One region of the Faecalicatena contorta genome, then DNA from elsewhere that is predicted to be linked to it. Evidence: predicted binding sites of a transcription regulator. Region 1 holds the regulator's gene; the other holds the start of a gene.
What was found. The regulator HrcA, encoded in region 1, represses chaperone genes, less so after heat shock. The targets are predictions, from matches to a motif close to TGTTAGCACTCNNNNNNNNNGAGTGCTAACA.
Positions count from the first base shown of each region.

Region 2: htpG (molecular chaperone HtpG) is a predicted target of HrcA. The motif match lies at 5,760-5,790, and genes of this name have one in related genera.

Region 1 covers NZ_BQNQ01000001.1:2,807,148-2,814,999, reverse strand. Annotated here, with positions in the region: gene hemW (radical SAM family heme chaperone HemW) at 1-196, shown strand, start outside; gene MWG26_RS12530 (chromate transporter) at 429-983, opposite strand; gene MWG26_RS12525 (chromate transporter) at 980-1,525, opposite strand; gene hrcA (heat-inducible transcriptional repressor HrcA) at 3,052-4,101, shown strand; gene grpE (nucleotide exchange factor GrpE) at 4,129-4,830, shown strand; gene dnaK (molecular chaperone DnaK) at 4,871-6,748, shown strand; gene dnaJ (molecular chaperone DnaJ) at 6,885-7,852, shown strand, end outside.
Region 2 covers NZ_BQNQ01000001.1:1,185,993-1,193,844, forward strand. Annotated here, with positions in the region: gene MWG26_RS05345 (permease) at 1-738, shown strand, start outside; gene MWG26_RS05350 (thioredoxin family protein) at 800-1,150, shown strand; gene MWG26_RS05355 (hypothetical protein) at 1,176-1,367, shown strand; gene MWG26_RS05360 (GNAT family N-acetyltransferase) at 1,470-1,970, opposite strand; gene MWG26_RS05365 (hypothetical protein) at 2,066-2,776, opposite strand; gene MWG26_RS05370 (fluoroquinolone export ABC transporter permease subunit) at 2,773-3,474, opposite strand; gene MWG26_RS05375 (ABC transporter ATP-binding protein) at 3,471-4,331, opposite strand; gene MWG26_RS05380 (TetR/AcrR family transcriptional regulator) at 4,318-4,914, opposite strand; gene htpG (molecular chaperone HtpG) at 5,886-7,852, shown strand, end outside.

The sequences.
Region 1 (7,852 bases):
TGGGTTAAGAAAGACTAAAGGAATTTCAATTTCCGGGTTTGAAGAACTCTATAGACAGAGTATATTTGATGTTTATGGGACACAAATGAAAAAATTGATGGATAGCGGGCTGTTGGAAATGTCGGGAGATCGTATCCGGCTGACAGAAAGAGGGATCGATGTCAGTAATTTGGTGTTTTTGGAATTTATGGGGTAATTTTTTTGTGGCTGTGGGGGCGCCATCGAGGAGCTAGATGCACCAGCGGCATAAGCCTTCCCGCATGCCGCTGGTGCATCTAGCTCCTCGATGGCTGGGCGCATCAGGGCGGGAGAAAAATTACCAGGGGGATTTCTGGGGAGGCGGCGGATTGAGTTGGGGAGAGGTTCGGTATTGAAAGGCGATGTTGGTAAAGCTGCTTTAATGATTGGGGGAAGTTTGCAGCATACCACTATTTCAATACAATAACTCCTGCCACCGCTCCTGCTATTATCCATATGAGGGGATGGATGTTTTTGAGTGGTTTGATCTGCAGCAGTGTGAAGATGACAAATCCGATCAGGATGGCGGTATAGTTGAGTGAGAGGATTTCTTTGCTGGCGTCGGCGAATGTTATACGGACAATCTGCCATACGGCGTATCCGATCAGTGCGGCTATCATGGGACGGATTCCGTAAAAGGCGGATTTGACGTATTTGTTTTCGCTGAAGTTGGACATGAATTTGGCTATGATGATTATGACAATGAGGGCAGGACAGATTAGGCCGATGGTTGCAGTCAGCGCTCCGGGAATTCCCCCTGCATGAAAGCCTGCATAGGTTGCCATGTTAATTCCGATCGGGCCGGGGGTACTTTCACTAATTGCTATCATATTTGCCAGTTCCGTTTTCGTAAACCATGTATATTTTTGGGTCAGCTCCATTAAAAAAGGCACGGTTGCCATTCCTCCGCCGATAGAAAAAAGCCCGATTTTAAAGAATTCTATAAATAAGGTGAGATAGATCATGATCGTTTTTTCTCCTTCAGTATATTTACAATGATGCCGGTCCCGGCGGCACAAATGACCAGTATAATAGTAGGAACCGGAGAGAATGTGGCGAGTAGAAAACCAGCGAGGAAAATTAGCAGGCCAAGCTTATCACGGATGCCTGATCTGGCCAGCGAGATAACGGTATTGATCATCAGGGCGCAAACTGCAATCCGAATGCCGGCCAGTGCATGCAGAACGACCGGAATGTCCATAAAACGGCTCAAAATACTGGCTATCAGACAGATAATAATAACAGAAGGGCTTACCATTCCCAAAGTACCAAAAACAGCTCCCGGAACGCCAGCCTGTTGATATCCGATATAAGTGGAGGTATTAACCGCAATAATACCCGGAGTACACTGCCCAATAGCATAGATATCCAGAATCTCCTCATCTGTAGCCCATTTCTTTTTCAGCACAACCTCACGTTTCAACATAGGCAGCATAGCCATGCCGCCTCCAAAAGTAAGCCCTCCTACACGAAAAAAAGTCGCATACAATTCCCATAATTTCTTCATAAGAATCCTCCTATTACAAAAACACCCCTCCGGCACTTTATATCCGAAAGTGTTTTCCTTCCTAATTAGTAAAAACATATCATTTTATATATTCTACGACTTCTCATAAAAAGATTCAATCAAACCTTTGTAAAATCGGGATTTAGTGACGAGCTTTAGTCTCGGCGCGGATGGGGGCGCTCCATAAAGGGATAGCCGAAAACCTCCCGGAGAACATCCATGTCCTTTCAAAAACGCGGCCGCGGACCTAAGAAATTCTAGGCGGGAAACAGCCCTGAAAATGGAGCACCACTGACACATCACGAGAAATCCGATGATTTCTCGCGCTGGGTCAGCTGATTTTTGGATTCGGAATCCAAAAATCTCTCCATTTTCCGGGCTGTTTCCCACCAAGAATTTCTAAGGTCCGCTTTGAGCGTTTTTGAAAGGACATGGATGTTCTCCGGGAGGTTTTCGGCTATCCCTTCATGGAGCTGGCGCATCCGGCCGGCAGGAAAAAGCTCGTTTCTAAGGAGATGCCTCAAGCGGGGGCAGCGTATGGTATTGAATTGGCGGGACTTTTATGTCCCCAGTAGGTGTACATAAGCGATGGGATACGGTTCCAGTATCAAAATAATTCAATACACATCTTAAAGATGAAAAGATACGCATAGCCAATCCACATCCGCTGCCCTGGTCCGGGATCCCACCCGGTTGGCGAGCTTTCCAGCCGATTGGATGAGCCAGCTTTATGACAGGGAGGCCGGGGAGGCGGATGGAATTGGCTATGCGTAACATGCATCTTGATTAAATGGATTTTAAGGCTTTTATGTATGGGAGCTTTGGGACTGTTTTTGAAGAAATCTATTTATTTAGTAACGATTATCGTGTGTAACTCCATATGTTTTTTTATTAATGAACCATACAATCTTTTAAATCCAGTATATTTACGGGTAACAAGGCGATCTAACACTTACACTTATATAAACGAATCACCAATTCTGTTCCATCCGTTGCTACCGTACGAGGGCCCCTCTGGGGAATGAGCTCTTAACTACCGTTTGGATGCAACAGCGAATGACGAGGTGAGTCCGGGAGCTGGCGGGGCAATGTCTGCTGGTGAAAAGTCCATAAAGCGAGCGATTAGAAGCTGTTGAAGAAAACGGAACGGGAAGGGAGGGCAGAATTTGCCTTACCAGGCAAATTCTGATGCCGCCTGCGGCGCGAATGCATCGGCATTCGGGCCAAATGCGGCATGTACCTCCCTTCCCGTTCCGTTTTCTTCAACAGCTTCTTCGCGAAGTGTCAGGACATTTCACCAGCAGACATTGCCCCGCCAGCTCCCGGACTCACCTCGTCATTCGCGTCCGCCGTCCGTCAACGAGGTCTAAAGCTCGTTAACTATATCCCGATTTTGTATAAAAAATATATAAAGACTGTTGACAAAAATTATTCATGGTGCTATCTTAGTATACGTAAGGTGTTAGCACTCAAAAGTAAAGAGTGCTAATAAGCGAGAAGGCTGAATCAGAAAGGAGGGTCCGGATATGGCAGCAGTTACTGAAATGACTGACAGGAAGTTAGTGATATTAAAAGCAATTATCCGGAATTATCTGGAAACAGGCGAACCGGTAGGTTCCAGAACCCTTTCGAAATATACGGAATTGAATCTGAGTTCAGCCACCATTCGAAACGAGATGGCAGATCTGGAGGATCTGGGATACATATTCCAGCCTCACACGTCTGCAGGGCGCATTCCTTCAGACAAAGGCTATCGGTTGTATGTGGATATGCTGATGGAGGAGAAAGAGCAGGAGATCACGGAACTGAGGAATACAATGCTGGAGAAGACAGACAAAGTTGACAAGATATTGCAGCAGGCAGCCAAAGTTCTTGCAGCGAATACAAATTATGCGACTATGGTTTCGGCTCCGGTCAACAGCAGGAACACATTGAAGTTTATCCAGCTTTCACAGGTGGATGAAGAACAGATTGTGGCAGTGATCGTGATGGGAGGCAACGTCATCAAGAATAAAATTATTGATGTCGGTGAAACTTTAAGTAGTGAGACTCTGCTAAAGCTGAATATGCTGCTGAATACGACCCTGAACGGGATGTCCATAGAAGAGATTAACCTCGGCCTGATCGCAAGGCTGAAGGAACAGGCTGGGATTCACAGCCAGGTGATCAGTGATGTTCTGGATGCTGTGGCAGAAATCATCCATGTGGATGATGATATGGAGATTTATACCAGCGGTGCCACGAATATTTTTAAGTATCCGGAGCTTAGCGATAAGCAGAGCGCACAGGAAATTATCAGTGCATTTGAAGAAAAGCAGCAATTGGCCGATCTCGTTACCGAGACACTGGCCAGTGAAGATAATCATGGAATTCAGGTATACATTGGAGATGAAGCACCGGTGAAGACCATGAAAGACTGCAGTGTTGTGACAGCAACCTACGAATTGGGCGAGGGCATGAAGGGTACTATAGGTATTATAGGTCCAAAGCGTATGGATTATGAACATGTCATGAAGACGCTGAAGACTCTGCAGAATGAGTTGGATGCAATTTATTACAAAGACCCAAAAGAATAGGAAGGTGAATAGCTGGTGGAAGAGAAGATGAGCAAAGAAGATATGGTAAGAGAAGCCGTAGAGGAAGCCAAGGCCAAGGCCGCAAAGGAAGCGGAAAAAGAAAGAGACGAAAACCAGTCTGAGTCCGAAGCCGGGCCGGAAGCTTGCGAGGACGTACAGGAAGAAACAGAATGCACAGAAAGCGGTGAGGACGCGGAAGAAGCCGAAGATAATGAAGAACCGGATGCGGCTGAGGATGAAGAAGACAAATCCGTTAAAGAAAAGAAGCGCTTCGGCAGAAAGAATAAAAAAGATAAAAAAGACGAGAAGATCGAAGAACTGACTGACAGGCTTACCCGTCAAATGGCAGAGTTTGATAACTTCCGCAAGCGTACAGAAAAGGAGAAATCCCAGATGTACGAGATAGGTGCGAAAGATATCATAGAAAAGATTCTTCCGGTCGTGGATAATTTTGAACGCGGCCTGGCAGCTGTGCCGGAGGAAGAACAGTCCAATCCTTTTGCAGAGGGAATGGAAAAGATTTATAAACAGCTGATGACTACACTAGAAGAGGTTGGCGTGAAACCGATCGAGGCGGTTGGAAACGAATTTAACCCGGACTTCCATAATGCAGTCATGCATGTGGAGGACGAAGAACTTGGCGAGAATATCGTAGCCGAGGAGTTCCAAAAAGGATACACATACCGCGACAGTGTAGTGAGACATAGTATGGTAAAAGTAGCAAACTAATTTCTCATTCAAAATCAAAATATTTTAGGAGGAAATGATTATGGGCAAAATAATTGGTATTGACTTAGGTACAACAAACAGCTGCGTAGCTGTTATGGAAGGTGGACAGCCGACTGTCATCGCAAATACAGAGGGTGCAAGAACAACTCCGTCCGTAGTAGCATTTACAAAGACAGGAGAGCGTCTTGTGGGAGAACCTGCAAAACGTCAGGCAGTAACAAATGCAGACAAAACAATCTCTTCCATTAAAAGAGAGATGGGAACCGATTACAAAGTAACAATCGATGACAAAAAGTATTCTCCACAGGAGATTTCTGCTATGATTCTTCAGAAAATGAAAGCGGATGCAGAAGGATATCTTGGAGAAAAAGTAACGGAAGCAGTTATCACCGTACCGGCTTACTTTAACGATGCACAGCGCCAGGCAACAAAGGATGCAGGAAAGATCGCAGGGCTGGACGTGAAGCGCATCATTAACGAGCCTACAGCAGCAGCGCTTGCATACGGCCTGGACAATGAAAAAGAGCAGAAGATCATGGTATACGATCTTGGCGGCGGTACATTCGACGTATCAATCATTGAAATTGGAGACGGAGTTATCGAAGTATTATCTACAGCAGGAAATAACAGACTCGGCGGAGACGATTTTGACCAGAAGATTACAGATTATATGCTGGCTGACTTCAAATCAAAAGAGGGCGTAGACTTATCCGGGGATAAGATGGCTCTTCAGAGACTGAAAGAAGCCGCTGAGAAGGCGAAAAAAGAGCTTTCATCCGCAACAACAACCAATATCAACCTTCCGTTCATCACAGCTACATCTGAAGGACCGAAGCATTTCGATATGAACCTGACAAGAGCGAAGTTCGATGAACTGACACATGATCTTGTTGAAAAGACAGCGGAACCGGTAAGACGCGCGCTGTCAGATGCAGGCATCTCCGCATCTGAGCTGGGCCAGGTACTGCTGGTTGGTGGTTCCACTCGTATTCCTGCAGTTCAGGAAGAAGTGAAACGTCTGACAGGCAAAGAGCCAAGTAAGTCTCTGAATCCGGACGAGTGTGTTGCACTCGGCGCTTCTGTACAGGGCGGCAAGCTGGCCGGAGACGCAGGCGCAGGCGATATCCTCCTGCTGGATGTTACACCACTGTCACTTTCTATCGAGACAATGGGAGGCGTAGCAACAAGACTGATCGAAAGAAATACAACAATTCCTACAAAGAAGAGCCAGATCTTCTCCACAGCTGCAGATAATCAGACAGCAGTTGATATCAATGTTGTACAGGGAGAGAGACAGTTCGCAAGAGACAACAAGTCTCTCGGACAGTTCAGGCTGGATGGAATTCCGCCGGCTCCACGTGGAATCCCGCAGATCGAAGTAACATTCGATATCGATGCAAACGGTATCGTAAATGTATCAGCGAAAGACCTCGGAACAGGCAAAGAGCAGCACATCACAATTACGGCGGGCTCCAACATGTCAGATGATGACATCCAGAAGGCAGTTAAGGAAGCTGCTGAATTCGAGAGCCAGGATAAGAAACGTAAAGAGGCGATTGATACGAGAAATGAAGCCGACAGTATGGTATTCCAGACCGAAAAAGCGATTAAGGAAGTGGGCGATAAACTGGATGCTACAGACAAAGCAGCCGTAGAGGCTGACTGCCAGGCATTGAAAGATATCCTTGCAAAATCTACTCCGGAAGATACCTCAGACGCTCAGGTTGCTGAGATCAAGGCGGCCAAGGATAAACTGATGGAAAGCGCTCAGAAGTTATTTACAAAGATGTACGAGCAGGCAGGAGCTGGTGCAGGAGCTGGAGCAGGCTTCTCAGAGGGTCCGGGACCGGAAGCAGGTCCGGCGCCGGAAGGCTACCAGGGAGATGATGTAGTAGACGGAGATTATAAAGAAGTATAAAATCCGTTGGCAGAAAGGTTCTACGAAGCCGCGAAATGCGGCCTCGTAGAATTTCTTTGTTGCAAACTGTCTATAAAAAGGCTGCGAGCGTCTTTTTGTGGCAGAATTAAGCAGACAGATGAAAGGGTAGAGTGTTATGGCAGAGTCAAAAAGAGATTATTACGAGGTGCTTGGCGTAGGCAGGGATGCAGATGACGCGGCAATTAAAAAGGCATACCGAGTTCTGGCCAAAAAGTACCATCCGGATATGAATCCCGGAGATGCCGAGGCCGAAAAAAGGTTTAAAGAGGCATCGGAAGCGTATGCAGTACTTAGCGACCCTGATAAACGCCGCCAGTATGACCAGTTTGGACACGCAGCATTTGAAGGTGGGGCCGGCGGAGCAGGCGGCTTCGGCGGATTTGATTTTAACGGTGCTGATTTCAGTGATATATTTGGTGATATTTTCGGAGATTTGTTTGGCGGAGGCGGACGCAGAGGCGGCAGGGCCAGCAACGGTCCGATGAAGGGGGCAAATATCCGCAAGAGTATTAGAATTACATTCGAGGAAGCAGTCTTTGGGTGTGAGAAGGAATTGGACGTTGCATTAAAGGATCCATGTACAGCATGTAACGGAACAGGGGCAAAGCCGGGCACATCTCCTGAGACTTGTCCGAAGTGCGGAGGAAAAGGCCAGGTGGTCTATACATCCCAGTCCTTCTTCGGCACAGTACAGAATGTCCAGACCTGTCCGAACTGCGGTGGTTCAGGAAAAGTCATTAAAGAAAAATGTCCGTCCTGTTCAGGCACGGGATATACATCCAGCAAGAAGCGCATCAAGGTAATTGTGCCTGCCGGCATAGACAGCGGGCAGAGCGTCCGTTTGCGGGAAAAGGGCGAGCCGGGGGTTAACGGCGGACCGAGAGGCGATTTGCTGGTAGAAGTAAATGTAAGCAGACATCCGATCTTCCAGAGGCAGGATATGCATATCTTCTCAACCGTACCGATTACATTTGCACAGGCAGCGCTGGGGGGGGACATCAGAGTACCTACCGTAGACGGGGACGTTTTGTATACCGTAAAAGCAGGCACCAAGACAGATACAAAAGTGCGCTTAAAAGGAAA
Region 2 (7,852 bases), 1.6 Mb from region 1:
GCGGCACTGCTTGGAACAGTCACCCCATTTTGTTCATGTTCCTCTATCCCTCTGTTTATCGGCTTTACTAGTGCAGGGCTGCCTTTGGGTGTAACATTTTCATTTCTTATATCGTCTCCAATGGTTGATCTCGGCTCTCTTGTTCTGCTAATGAGTATATTTGGTTTGAAAATTGCGATTGTCTATGTTCTTGTTGGTTTGGTTATCGCGGTTGTGGGCGGCACAATTATTGAAAAACTACATATGGAAAAATACGTCGAACAGTATATCAAAACAGCAGGAAGTGTAGATATTGAAGCCCCGGATTTGACAAAACGTGATAGGTTCAAATATGCGTGGGAACAAGTAGCAGCTACTTTCAAAAAAGTATTTCCTTATATTCTGATAGGTGTCGGGATAGGTGCTTTCATTCATAATTGGATACCACAAACATGGATTGAAACTGCGCTCGGAAGCAATAACCCGTTCTCTGTAATCTTAGCTACTCTTGTAGGTGTGCCCATGTACGCGGATATTTTCGGAACAATTCCTGTTGCCGAAGCACTATTTGCCAAAGGGGCCCAACTTGGTGCAATTTTATCTTTTATGATGGCGGTTACTACTTTATCCCTTCCCTCAATGATTATGCTCCGAAAAGCAGTAAAGCCCAGATTGCTTGCCTTGTTTATAGGTATTTGTACAGGCGGCATTATCATTGTTGGTTATCTGTTTAATATATTCCATTCTTTTCTCATATAGGGTGTTTTAGAAAATATGTTGTTAGCAAATAAAAAAATTACATTAAAAGGAGATTATCATAATGGCATTATTTGGAAGAAAAAATAAAAGAGAAGGAACTGCCGCCTGCTGTGGAGGTAACTGCAATGAAGAAAGTATGGCCAAAGCCGAACAAGCAAAAAAAGAGGGGGCAAGCGTTAAAATATTGGGAAGCGGCTGCGCAAAATGCAATCAGCTTGAAGCCGCTACAAAAGCGGCATTAGAACAGCTCTATATGGATACAGCTATCGACCATGTATCCGATTTTACACAGATTGCAGCTTATGGCGTAATGACTACACCTGCCCTCGTTATTGACGGAAAAGTGGTATCTTATGGAAAGGTACTAAAAGTTGACGAAATAATAAAAATTCTGAAAATGAGTAGAGGATAATTCTTCAAAAAGGAGGTAATATAAAGTGAAGTGTCCAAACGTCAAAAAATGTGCCTGCCCAAAAAAGACCTGCCCGAATAATGGAAAATGTTGTGCCTGCGTAATTAAGCATAAAGAAACAGATAGCTTACCTTACTGTCTCTTCCCTGATAATGAAGGCGATAAAAGTCTTAGTAATTTTTATAAAATGCTTAAGACAAGATTTGAAAATGAATAGCAGTACCACATGGTGAGGCAGCGGATGAATTAGCAAGGAGTTGGGAATTTAGCAATATCCGCAGTAAATGGTAAAGCAAAAGCCAGACTCCCCGCCATCCACTCAGAGAGTATACTCCATAATATAGTCATCCATCACAAATCCATTGCCGATATCTGCTACCTGCGTATCAATGGTTTTAAACCCGAAATGGCTGTATACGGCCAGAGAGCCATCGTTGTGTTTATTACAGGTCAGCCAGATTGAGGAGAGGCCCCTCTGGCGGCAAAGGTTCTTCAGAAATTCGAATGCCTTTGTGGCCAGATGGCGTCCGCGGCAGTCTTTTCTAATATAGATTTTACTCAGAAATAACCGGCCATTCTCGGGGTGAATGCCGCAATATCCGCAGAATTCCCCCTTGTCAAAAAGCTGATAGTATTCGTAGCCATCTTTCAGCTGTGTCTTCAGTGCGGGAACAGACTGGAACTTGTCTATCATATATTCTACCTGGCTGGTTCCGATGATAGGGGTAAAATGTTCGTGCCAGATCATTTCTGCCAGTTCAGCAACTTCCTGAATCTGCCGGTCATTGTCTACTTTTAATGTTTCAAATGTTTCGGTCATAATCGTACTCCTTTTTTATGTAATTCCTGGGTGTCTACAAAATCAAGTATACCACTTTTCGTAAAATAGGAAAATAGTTTAGCACATACATCTTATTACTGCACTCTTTTCAAAAATTTCCGGGTGAAAAAAGCAATCCATAAGAAGCAGGATATTACGCCAAATGCAAAGGTAAATACATTTACTCCGTCCATCAATATTTTTCCAATCCAGAACGAAGGCAGAAAAGCCATGAAGTAAGAATAGGGAGCAGGAATAAACCATATTAAGATAAGCCCTAGGAAGCTGATCCCCATTAGTTTTGAAAGCGCAAGTCCCTCAACACGGTTTCCGGCAACCGATACAATCATCATTGCTAAAAATATACTTGTAAAACTGCTGATCAGAGAGCTTGAGAGAATGACTCCAAAAGATAGGGAGGAAAGATTGAAAGCTGCAGCGACGAGTATCGTGATTATGAATGCCCCTGTCATTGGTAAACCAATACGCGCCACTAAATAAGAATATCCTTCTGCCGGGGTAATCTGATAAAATGCATTTAATCCTTCATCTCTCTCTTCTAGCAATAAAAATGCGGATATCATTGCCGTAAACAAGGGGGCCAGACAAATCAGCATACCGTCGGCAAGGCCATACCAGGCTGTTAAGGGGAACGAGAATTCAGATGTCAGAACTGTGTTGAAAAAAGGAATAGCAAGCTTAAAAAATATGCCTGCTAAAAATGGCGCTGGTATCAGGACAATTAGCATTCCGTCTTTTGATATTTGTTTCAGGCCAATTTGGAAGAGCTTCACGGTATGTTTCATAAATTCTTGCCTCCTTCTGATTGTAATGCATTACGAATCCGTTTATATGCTAGTACTAAAAGCACTACAAGCCATAGAACCAGAACAATTCCCGGCAGTACATTTATATGTCCTGCTGCATCAATTGAACTGACGATCATATGCCACAGCGCTGTCCCCGGAAATATCTTTAAAAGTGGATGAGTCATTCCGAATGCAGTCAGAACAGGAGGAATTGATAATAATACTGTGGGGAGGGCGGCAATGATCATATAATGGTTTACGGAACGTGCATAGGAAGCCGCAATCAGCCCAATGAGATTAAACGCTACGGCTCCAATGAATACACTGAAAGACAAGGATACGAAGCGGACGATACTTCTCATACTGATCAACACAATAAGATCAGCCGATATCGTTGACAGAATTGCCAGTGATATAGATTTTGACAATATATACTCGCAGGGACGAAGAGGGGAAACACTCCAAAAACGATGTAAGCCCTCTCCCTTTTCCAGCAGCCAGATGCCGCCTGTGAAGAATACACCAAGCATGGCAGGATCCGTCAATATGATAAGGGAAGCTGCCATTATCTTGTATTGGGAGGGGATTAAAAGCAGCACTGCAATATAAACCCCACTGAAGAATGCGTACAGAAAATAAAAACCATATTTTATTTGAAACCGGATATCATTCTTTAAGGCGTGAAAAAATCTCATTGTAAGCCCCTCCCTGTCAATGAAATAAAGATATCCTCAAGCGTCGGTTCTTTTGAATGAATACTGGTCAGTGTCCCATTTTTCATTGCGGTTTGAAAGTCCCGGGCATCGGCCAGACTGGAAAGAGTACAAACACTTTGTCTTTCTTTTCCATGATCGAAAAAACAATATTCAACCTCTGTATCAGATCTGCTTTTACGCAAAGCATGCGGCGAATCTATCGTTTTCACCGTACCGTCAACAATAAAAGCAACACGGTCGCAGAGTTCCGCCGCATCATGCATGTTATGGGTCGTTAATATGATGGTTTTCCCCTTCTTTTTCTGTTCCAATATCATATCCTTCAACACCCTTGCATTTGCAGGATCAAGGCCGCTGGTGGGCTCGTCCAGAAAGAGCAGTTTGGGATCATGCAGCAATGAACGTACAAAACCTAGCCGCATTTTCATACCTTTTGAATAGCTGGAGACTTTTTTGCCGGCATCAGGGCGAAGGCCAACCTTTTCTAAAAGTTCCAATGGATCGGTTGTTCTGCCGGAATAAATCGAAGCAAAATACTTTAAATTTTCGAGCGCAGTAAATTTTTCATAAAAGTTGGGAAACTCAAAATCCACACCGATATTTTCATAATAATCGCTGGTTCTGTGCCTGATTTCGTCACCAAAAACACGGACACTCCCGCGATAATCGCGGAGAGTTCCTGTTAATATTTTCTGTACGGTACTTTTTCCAGCCCCGGACGGGCCGAGAAAGCCAAATATTTCGCCCTGCTTCACATCAAAACTAATCCCCCGTATAGTATCATCCTTTGAGGCAGGATATTTTAGATAAACATTCTGGACATCAATTACTTTCATCGCTTACAATCTCCTTTAAGACACCATCCAGGATGATTCCCATAATAGTCTGCTGATCATCTGTCTGATCCTGCTGCAGGCTGAGAAAACTAATCGCCAGTGTCTGCAGTGTTTTTGTTGCAATTTCAATGCCGCATGTAAAATGCACCCCATATTCCTGCAGCTTAATAAGTTCATGACTGTCGTCCCGGGTATGCGCTTCAATCACTTCCGGAGGAAGTTTGCGGAACAGATATTCGGCGATTTCACTGTTCGTCTGGCTCAGCATAGGATAGCGCTCCAGTTCCCCAAACATCCAGAGAAAGCACTGTTTACAAAGATCCCTTGGCGGCAAGGAACGGTGATTATTCAAAAATGCATCCATGTCACCCCACATTTTTAACTGCAGATTTGCAGAAATATCCATGTAGAGGTGTTCTTTATTCGAGTAAAAAGAATAAAAGGAACCTTTCGCAATACCGGCGGCCTGTACAATCTCATCAATGGATACTTTTTTGATACCATATGAAGTAAATAAACGTTCACCTTCCTGCAGTAATTTTTGCTTAATCATTTTTCTTTCAGTATCGCTGAACTTTGGCATAATTAATCCTCCGATCAATATGACTAATTAAAATTATTTGGTCATATTGATCATAACGCCAGCATTACACTTTGTCAAGAGAAAATCGGGATTTAGCGACGGGCTTTAGTCCCGGGGCGGATTGAGGGGGACGCTTACCGTGAGCCGGGAGATGCTGCGGCAAGTGTCTGCCCTGTTGGAAATACAGCCCGCTGCGCCAGGCAGCAGTAAGAGGAAATCCGCAGAGCCAGCCGGAACCGAACACATTCACCGCTTAATCTAATGATTAAGCGCCTCAGGTGTTCTAAAAAGCTGCTTCGGGAGCAGCTTTTTTCCGGCTGGTTCTGCGGATTTCCTCTAACTGCTGCCAGGCTCGCTAACATGCATTTCCAACAGGGCAGGCACTTGCCGCAGCATCTCCCGGCTCACGGTAAGCTGGTTCATCCGGCCGGTAGGTTAGAACCCGTTACTAAGATGGGGCCTCAAACGGGGGCGGCGGATGGTAACTGGCTATGCGTATCTTGTATCTTGCATAGGATTGTCGATGAGTACCAGCAGATTGGCCGCCCTGACTATTGCATGATTAAAAAACTACTGGCACTGAAACACCTCCGGTAAGTTTTCTATCTGCATTCATACAGGGAGGGATTAAATTCACTTTTCATATATATTTAACCCTGTTTTCAAAAAACTTACTTGGGACATAAAAGTCCCGCCAATTCAATCCCATCCGCTGCCCCCGTCCGGGCTCCCACCAGGGAACGAGCCCTCCCCTGCATCCCTGTCATTAAGCGTCCCCATCCGCGCCGAGACTAAAGCTCGCCACTAAATCCCGATTTATAAAGTTTTTATTTTTTTTATTATTTTATTAGCACTCATCTATAAAGAGTGCTAACTTTTTATTGACTTTTGAAATCCAGTGTATTAGAATATCTTCTAGGTGGTAATAAAGGCTTACGAAACAGCTATTATAATGAAAAGGAGTGTTATATATGGGAACAAAAAAAGGTAACTTATCCATTGACAGCGAGAATATATTTCCGATTATTAAGAAATGGGTATATTCTGACCACGATATTTTTATGCGCGAGCTTGTATCTAATGGCTGTGACGCCATCACAAAGCTGAAAAAGCTGGACATGATGGGGGAATATGAACTGCCGGATGATTACAAGGCAAAGATTCAGGTTATTGTTAACCCGGAGGAGAAGACATTAAAGTTTATTGATAATGGCTTGGGTATGACAGCGGGTGAAGTAGAGGAGTATATTACACAGATCGCATTCTCCGGTGCTACCCAGTTCCTGGAGAAGTATAAAGATAAAACGACTGAGGATGAGATGATTGGACATTTCGGTCTGGGATTCTACTCTTCTTTTATGGTGGCGGATGAGGTTCATATTGATTCGCTGTCCTACCAGGAAGGTGCGGTTCCGGTACACTGGGTAAGCGAGGGCGGCACAGAATATGAGATGCAGGACGGTAATAAAACCGATGTAGGTACCGAGATAACCCTGTTTTTGAATGAGGAGAGCCTACAGTTTGCGAATGAGTACAAGGCAAGGGAAGTTCTGGAAAAATACTGCTCCTTTATGCCGGTAGAGATCTTCCTTTCCAAGGAAAATGAAGCGCCGTCTTATGAGACAATTGATGAGGAAGAACTGCTTGATACGGACGAAGTCGTAGAGCATATCACGGAAGAGCCAAAAGAGGGCGAAGAAGGCGAACCGAAGAAAAAAGTCAAGATTGTAAAACGCCCGGTATCCATCAGCGATATTCATCCTCTTTGGGCAAAGAACCCGAGTGAATGTACAAAAGAGGAGTATATTGACTTCTACCGCAAGGTATTTATGGATTATAAGGAACCATTGTTCTGGATTCACTTGAACATGGACTATCCGTTTAATCTCAAGGGAATTCTTTATTTCCCGAAAATCAATACAGAATACGATTCCATCGAGGGAACCATTAAACTGTACAACAACCAGGTATTTATTGCGGACAACATCAAAGAAGTCATTCCGGAATTCCTGATGATATTAAAAGGTGTCATTGACTGTCCTGACCTGCCGCTGAATGTTTCCAGAAGCGCCCTGCAGAATGATGGATTTGTGAATAAAGTGGCGGATTATATTTCCAAGAAAGTTGCAGATAAACTCAACGGAATGTTTAAGACCGACAAGGAAAACTATGAAAAATACTGGGATGACATCAGTCCATTTATCAAGTTTGGCTGCCTGAAGGATGAAAAGTTCGGTGAGAAAATCAAAGATTCTATTTTATTTAAAAACCTGGATCATAAATATTTAACACTGGAAGAGTTAATCGAGGCTAACGGCGGTTCCGTCGTAACTCCGAATGATCAGGAGGAAAAGGCAGAAGATAGTGCTGACGAAAATGAAGCAGAGAACAAGGCCGAGAATGAAGTAGAGGAGATCAAGACCGACATTTACTATGTAACAAATGAACAGCAGCAGAGCCAGTATATCAATATGTTCAAAGAACACGACCAGGATGCGATTCTGCTGACACACAACATTGATTCCGCATTTATCACTTATCTGGAGCAGCGCAACCCGAAGGTGAGATTCCTGAGAATTGATGCGGATGTGCATGATTCCCTGAAAGATGAGGTTTCAGAGGAAGAAAAGGAAGAGTTTAAGAAAACCACAGACAGCCTGATTGAAATCTTCCGAAAAGAGCTGAACAATGATAAGCTGGATGTGAAAGTCGAAAAACTCAAAGACGATAATGTAGCTTCCATGGCAGTGCTTTCTGAGCAGTCCAGACGTATGGAAGAGATGATGAAGATGTACAGCATGGGTGGTATGGATGCCGGTATGTTCGGAAGCCAGGCAACCTTGATCTTAAATGCAAACCATCCGCTTGTCAAGTTTGTTTTAGAGCATAAACGCAGTAAGAGCGTACCTATCATCTGCAGACAGCTTTATGATCTGGC